3 regions of the Plantactinospora sp. B6F1 genome follow, and region 2 is predicted to be linked to each of the others. Evidence: riboswitches for the same ligand, from Rfam matches in the RefSeq annotation. Region 2 holds a riboswitch; each other region holds the start of a gene.

Region 1 (2,254 bases), on a different contig from region 2:
TTCCAACCGCTGCTCGGCAGCCAGATCTGCTTGAACCAGATCACGTACAGCACACCGAGTCGATCGGCGTTGCGCACGAAGTACGCCGCCAGGTTGTTGCCGTACGTCCGGTCGCCGCCGGTGGCCACCCCGCCGAACCCGTTCTTCTGGGCGGCGAAGTCGCACGCCTGTCCCTTCGGATGCTCGCCGCTGCCTCCGTTGCGGAAGCAGGAGACGAACCGGGTGAAGCCGGCCGCCTGGGCCTGCTTCAGCGCGTGCAGGGTGCGCGGGGTGATGCAGCCGCTGGTGGTCGGGTCGTTCTGACTGCACGACTCGTCCGGGAAGGAGCCGTCGGCGTTGCGGGGTGCCGGCCGCGCCGACCCGCCGCCACTGCCGCTGATCCCCGCGCCGGCGCCGCCGCTGTTGTTTGCCGCCGCCAGCGCCCGCTCGGCCTGCTTCTTGCGGGTCTCCATCACCTCGACCTGCTTGCGCTGCTCGGCGATCTCCTTGTCGAGCGCCGCCTTGGCCTGGGTCTCCTTGTCCAGGCTCTCCCGCAGCCCGCGCAGCTCCCGGCTCTCGTTCGCCGAGATGGTGTCGAGTGCGGCGGCCCGGTCCACCAGGCTGGTCGGAGATCCGCTGTTGAGCAGGGCCGAGACCTGTCCGAGCCGGCCGGTCCGGTATGCCATGTCGGCCATCCGGGCGACCCGCTCACCCCGGGTCGCCACCTCGGTGCGCAGCGCGGCGAGCTGCTGGTTCAGTTCCTTCTGCCGCTTGACGGAGTTGTTCAGCTTGTTCTTGGCGTTCAGGTAGCCCTTGCTGGCGACCTGGAGTTGCTCGCGCAGGCTGTCGCTGCCTCCGTCGATGTCGTCCCCGCCGGGTGCCGCGGCCAGCACAGCGGCGGTCGCGTACTCCGGTGCCGCGGCGGCGGGTGCGCCGCCGAGTGCCGCGAGGACCATGCCCAGGGCGATGGCCGCGGTGGTCGCGGCCTTCCGGGACGGTCTCGTGGCGCTCCGCGCGGACGCCGGAGCCTGTCGGGTGGGTGCCAGGAACGGCATATGACAATGTCCTTCCGTCAGCCGCCGACCGGGTTAGCTGACGGGTTCGGGACGGAAGATCCCTACCGCTGGCGCGGATACACCCCTGGTACGTGGTTCCCCGGCTCGCGCGTGCGATTAGGCGACGGCCTCCGCAGGCGCCGGAGGGCGCCGCCCGGCGGAGACCGGAGCCGAGCTTACCGGCAGTTGTCGTCCGGGGATACGTGGCGTCGCTGCCGTCGAATTCACGATTCTCCTGCTTCAGACGGATGTATCCGGACAAAAATAGCGAGCGTGCGGGCGAAACTTAAGATGCCGCTAACTATCGGTGAACCTCTACGCCTGCCGGGGGCGGATTTCCGACAGTTTCCGGCCGGTCGCCCCGACACGCAGCGTCGCGGCCGGTTACCAGTCGGTGGGTCCGCAGCCGCCCAGCGCGGCGTCCGGCTCGACCTGAAGGGTGGCGTGCGAGATGTCGAACTCCTCGCGCAACGCCGACCGGGCCGCCGCGAGTACGGTACCGACCTCCGCGTCGCTGTCCAGCCTCAGGTGCGCCGAGGCCACCTCCATCCCGGAGGTGAGGGTCCAGACGTGCAGGTCGTGTACGTCACACACCCCCGGCACGGCCGCCAGCCGGGTGCCTACGGCCGCCACGTCGAGATGCTCCGGCGCGGCCTGCACCAGGATGCGTACGGCGGTCCGGCCGAGCCGCCAGGTGCGGGGCAGAATGAACAGCCCGACCGCCAGGGCGACGATCGGATCGGCCCAGCGCCAGCCGGTCAGGATGATCACCACGGCGGCGACGATCACGCCCACCGAGTTGAGCAGGTCCCCGAGCACCTCGAGATAGGCGCCGCGCAGGTTGATGCTCTCCTGCGCACCGGGTCGGAGCAGGCCGAACGCGGCGGCGTTGGCCAGCAGGCCGAGTACGGCCACCGCGAGCATCGGGCCGGCCTCCACCCGGGGCGGGTCGGCGAACCGGCGTACCGCCTCGACCAGTACGTAGAGCGCCACCCCGGACAGCAGTACCGCGTTGGCCAGCGCGGCCAGCACCTCCAGCCGGTACAGGCCGAAGGTCCGCTGCGGGGCACCGACCACCCGCCGGGCCGCCGTGATCGCGGCCAGTGCCATCCCGATCCCGAGCACGTCGGTGAACATGTGCCCGGCGTCGGAGAGCAGCGCGAGCGAGCCGGTGACCAGTGCGGCGACCGTCTCCACCACCATCAGGACGGCGAGCAGCA
Region 2 (2,254 bases):
TGCCGACGTGGCTCAGGTTGGCGTAGTAGAAGACGAGGTCACCGGGGCGTAGCGCGGAACGGCTGACCGACTTCACCGCGCCGCGCTGGGCGCGGGCGTTGTGCGGCAGCGAGACGCCGCCCTTGGCCCACGCGGCCAGGGTCAGGCCGGAGCAGTCGTACGAGCCGGGGCCGTCGGCACCCCACTTGTAGGGCTTGCCGATCTGGGCGCAGGCGAACTTGACCGCCTTGCCGGCCGCGCCTCCGGGGTAGGTGGCCGGGCAGGGCGCGGGCCGCAGCGGGCCGGCCGAGCCGTTCCCGTACGCCTGGATCCGCAGCTTCTGAAGCCGGTCGACCTCGGCGTCGATCTCCTTCTTCTTCGCCGCCAGTTCCGCCTCGGTCTTGGTCAGCTGGCTGACCAGCCGGTCCAGCGGGGCCTTCTGGGCGGCGTACTTCTCCTTGAGTGCGACGACCGCCTGCACCTCGCGCTGCTGCTGCCGCGCGAACTGGTCGAGCACCGAGAGCTGGCCGACCAGCGCGGTCGGCGACTTCGAGGTGAGCAGGGCGTTGACCGCCGAGGCCTTGTCACCCTTGTACGCCTGCACGGCGAAGTCGCTCACCCGGTTCATCGCGGCGTCGATCTGCGACTGGAGCGGGGCGATCTTCTTCTGCAGGGCGGCGGCCTGCTTCTTCTTCGCCGCCAGGTCCTGCCGGGTGGCGTTGTGCTTCTCGACGACCGGTTCCAGCTTGCGCCAGGCGGTGTCGATCTGCTGCTCGATCTCGGCCACCGTCGGCTCGGCGAGCGCCGGCGTCGTGCCGGTGAAGAGCACGGCGGCGCTGGCGAGTGCGGTGATCGCGATGGCGAGAATGGACCTTCGAGAGCGCGGTTTCGTGTCCCCGGAGTCGGTGGATGCCGACCGGAGGGATGACGACCGCAGCGGGGCAGGGGGAGCCACCGGGGTCCGTACTCCTTCTTCCGTAGCCCGCCTACCGGGTTAGCTGACGGGTTCGGGCGGGAAGATTGTCGCCCTACCGCGTTCGACGCGGATTCACCCCATGAAGCTCGGGTCCCCGGTTCGCTGAGTGTGACGATTCGGCGGTGTCGAGACGTCGCCGCCCGGCTAGGCGGCCTGCCGTCGGCTCGACGGTCCCCAACACTAGAGAAGGGTGTTATCCAAACGCAACCCCGTGATTGGAGTCGATTCGTTAGGTATTGGGGCCGTCGCTGACGGTGGGAAAGCCGTTCGGACCCCGCCGGGTCCGCCGGACACGCTCGGTATCCGTGGTGGAGTGGGTGAAAGATTTCTACATGGTGAGCAGCATGCTCGGCAGGTATTGACCGACAACGGTCCCGGGTGGAGGGTGATCATCAAGGCCACTCCCGGCTCATGGAGGTTCGATGCTTCCCACGACACACCCGCTGAGCAGGAAATTCGCGATCGGGGTCGCGATCGCCGGCGCCGCCGCGCTGCTGCCGGCCAGCCCCGCGCCAGCCGCCGTCGCGGCCCCCGACACCCGGCAACAGGAGTACGCCGCGGCGGCGGCCGAGTTCGGCGTACCCGAGAGCGTGCTGCTCGGCGTCTCCTATCTGGAATCCCGCTGGGACACCAACGCCGGCACGCCGAGCACCAGCGGCGGGTACGGCCCGATGCACCTCACCGACGTCGCCGGACTCGCCGCCGAGCCGGGGCATCCCGAACACGGCGAGGACCGGCGCGGCGACCCGGCCCGACCCGCCCGCCCCGCGACCGGACCCGCCGGCCCGCACGCCGACCGGACCGGCGCCCCACCCCCCGGCGGGCAGACCCTGGACGCCGCCGCCGCACTGACCGGAGCCGACGAGCACCTGCTCCGCGCCGAACCGGCGGCGAACATCCGGGGCGGGGCGGCGCTGCTGGCGTCGTACCAGCGGGCGCTGGCCGCACCGACGGGCCCGGCCAGCGACCCGGCGGCCTGGTACGGCGCGGTGGCCCGGTACGCCGGCAGCGACCGCGCGGACGCCGCCGCGGCCTTCGCCGACGAGGTGTACCGGACCATCGCCGAGGGCGCCAGCCGGACCACCGACGACGGCCACCGGATCACCCTGCCCGGCCGACCCGGGATCGTCCCGCAGCGCTCCTGGCTGGACCGGCTCGGCCTGCCCGGCCGGCCCCGCCCGGACGGGCTGGAGTGCCCCCGCGACATCTCCTGCGAGTGGATCCCCGCGCCCTACCAGGCGTTCGGGGACGGCGACTACGGCAACCACGACCTCTCCGACCGGCCCGGCCGGCAGAAGA
Region 3 (2,254 bases), on a different contig from region 2:
GACGTCGGTACGCCCGTCGGAGAGCTCGCTGAACACCCAGAACTTGTTGTGGTTGATGCCGGTCCCGCCGGACGAGCAGGAGATGCGGCACTGCCAGGTCCAGGATCCGCCTGCGCCGACACGGTAGCTGCCCAGCTCGGTGACGAGTCGGTTCACCTGGTTGGACAGCGCCCCGCAGGACGCGGTGGTGCCGCTGGTGCAGGCCTCGACGATGAGCCGTACGCTGACGCCGCGGGCGTGCGCCGCCAGCAGGTTGTCGGTGATTCCCTGGTCGGAAAAGGTGTAGAGCGATCCGTACACGGTGGAGCCGGGGGCGGCGAGCGCGACCAGGTCGGCGATCTGATCCCGGAGCCCGGGGGTCTGGTAGGGAAGGAAGCGCGCGCCGTTCCGGCCGGGGTCGGGGGTCGCGTAGACCGAATCGGGCACCGGGTCGAGGTTCGGCCGCAGGAAGAGCACGGTGCTGTCACCACTGGTGACGGTCGCGACGGAGGCGGCGGCGGGGGTGGCGGGCAGAATGCCCGAGCCGGCCGCGACGATGACGCCGAGCAGGAGCGATCGAAGACGCCGAGGCATGGATACTCCCCTCTGGGGTGGCGACGGAGGCCGCCGAGGGCCCGGCGGCGGATCAGGCTACCAAGATCGCCCTCGATTTCCAGCCCGTCCGTCGCACCGGCACCGCCGACGTACCTCCCGGCACGCCCCGAGGCAATTTCCACGCCGGATCACTCCGAAATCCACCTGTTCGACCCAGTTGATCAGGTACGCTGACCCCGGTCTCGCCCGGTGGCGCACCCCTCCGCGCCGGCGTGACCGCCGCCGAATCACTCTCGGGTGAGCCGGGGACCCAGGTAGGTGGGGTGAGTCCGCAACCGCGGTAGGGACTTGTTCCGTCCCGAACCCGTCAGCTAACTCGGTAGGCGGGCGACGGAGGGACATGCATGACCGGATCCACACGTCGGCGGCTACCGCTGGCCCTGGCCCTGCTCGCCACGTTCGGCGCGCTCACCGGGGCGGCGCTCCGGCCCGGCGTGGCGGAGGCGGACAGCCCCGCCATCCTCGGCGACGAGGGCGACACGCCGCTCCTGCGCGACCTGCTCGAATCGACCGGCCGAGGCTACCTACAGGCAAAGAACGCGCTGGCCAACGCCCAGGCTCGGCAGGCGAGGATCGCCGCCGAACTCCGCCGGGTGCAGGCACGCATCGCGGAGCTGCGCCCCCGGGTGGAACAGGTGGCCCGGGCGGCGTACCGGACCGGCCGGATCGGCCCGGTGATGGTACTGCTGCACAGCGGCTCGGCCGACGAACTGCTGGAGCGCGCCCGTGGCCTGGAGGCGGTGGCCCTGCGGGACAACGACGCGCTGCGCGGGCTGCACCAGGCCCGGGAGCGGGCCACCCGGGCGAAGCAGGCGCTGGACGCCGAGGTACTCGAGGAGCGCCGGCAGCTCACGATCATGCTGCGGCAGAAGCAGGCCGCCGAGCGGGCGCTGGCCCAGGTCGGTGGCGCCTCCACCGGGGGCTTCGTCAACGCCAGGTCACCGGTGGCCCGGCCGGCGCCACGCGCCGCCGACGGCTCCTGGCCACCACAGTCGTGCAGCCTGCCCGACCCGACCACCACGGGCTGCGTCACCCCGCGCACCCTGCACGCCTACACCGAGGCGCGCCGGGCCGGCTTCACCCGGTTCACCGGCTGCTACCGCTCCGGCGGCCCGTACGAGCACCCGAAGGGGCGGGCCTGCGACTTCTCCGCCGAGAAGGGCGGCTTCCGGGGTGCCGCCAAGGGTGCCGACCGGATGTACGGCAACAACCTCGCCGCGTTCTTCGTCCGCAACGCCGACCGGCTCGGTGTGCTGTACGTGATCTGGTACCGGCAGATCTGGTTGCCGACGACCGGCTGGAAGTCGTACGGCGGGGCGCACGGCGACCCGTCCAGCGACCACACCAACCACGTACACCTGTCACTGATCTAGGTCCGCCGGCCCCCCGGGGCGGGTCAGCTCGGCTCGCTCTCCGGGGTGCGGCGGGCCGGGGCGCGGCCGGCGGGCTGGGCCGGCTGCGGGCCGGTCGGGCGGGCCGGCGGGATGGGCCGGGTCGCCGACTCCTCGCAGCTGATCCGGACCTTCTCTCCGTGGTGCAGCAACTCCAGGGCGTCGTCCTGCTCGCCGTCGCGCAGCGAGTACGTCGCCTCGTCCCGCCGTACGTCGACCCGCAGGTGCACGCCCCGGTAGCGGAGCGAGAACTCCAGCCGGTCGATCCG

Evidence for each region. A riboswitch is a leader RNA that binds a small molecule or an ion and turns the genes downstream of it on or off. The one in region 2 is predicted to bind cyclic di-AMP.
Region 1: linked by a shared signal. The riboswitch ahead of ABNF97_RS12930 (VldE C-terminal domain-containing protein) and the one ahead of ABNF97_RS03440 (NlpC/P60 family protein) in region 2 are both predicted to bind cyclic di-AMP.
Region 3: linked by a shared signal. The riboswitch ahead of ABNF97_RS09755 (VldE C-terminal domain-containing protein) and the one ahead of ABNF97_RS03440 (NlpC/P60 family protein) in region 2 are both predicted to bind cyclic di-AMP.

What each region holds. Positions count from the first base shown of each region.
Region 1 covers NZ_JBEEAC010000007.1:226,279-228,532, reverse strand. Annotated here, with positions in the region: gene ABNF97_RS12930 (VldE C-terminal domain-containing protein) at 1-1,034, opposite strand, end outside; cyclic di-AMP (ydaO/yuaA leader) riboswitch at 1,041-1,168, opposite strand; gene ABNF97_RS12925 (cation diffusion facilitator family transporter) at 1,419-2,254, opposite strand, start outside.
Region 2 covers NZ_JBEEAC010000002.1:65,760-68,013, forward strand. Annotated here, with positions in the region: gene ABNF97_RS03440 (NlpC/P60 family protein) at 1-934, opposite strand, end outside; cyclic di-AMP (ydaO/yuaA leader) riboswitch at 947-1,087, opposite strand; gene ABNF97_RS03445 (N-acetylmuramoyl-L-alanine amidase) at 1,378-2,254, shown strand, end outside.
Region 3 covers NZ_JBEEAC010000005.1:100,227-102,480, reverse strand. Annotated here, with positions in the region: gene ABNF97_RS09760 (phospholipase D-like domain-containing protein) at 1-573, opposite strand, end outside; cyclic di-AMP (ydaO/yuaA leader) riboswitch at 805-935, shown strand; gene ABNF97_RS09755 (VldE C-terminal domain-containing protein) at 939-1,967, shown strand; gene ABNF97_RS09750 (glycosyl hydrolase family 65 domain-containing protein) at 1,991-2,254, opposite strand, start outside.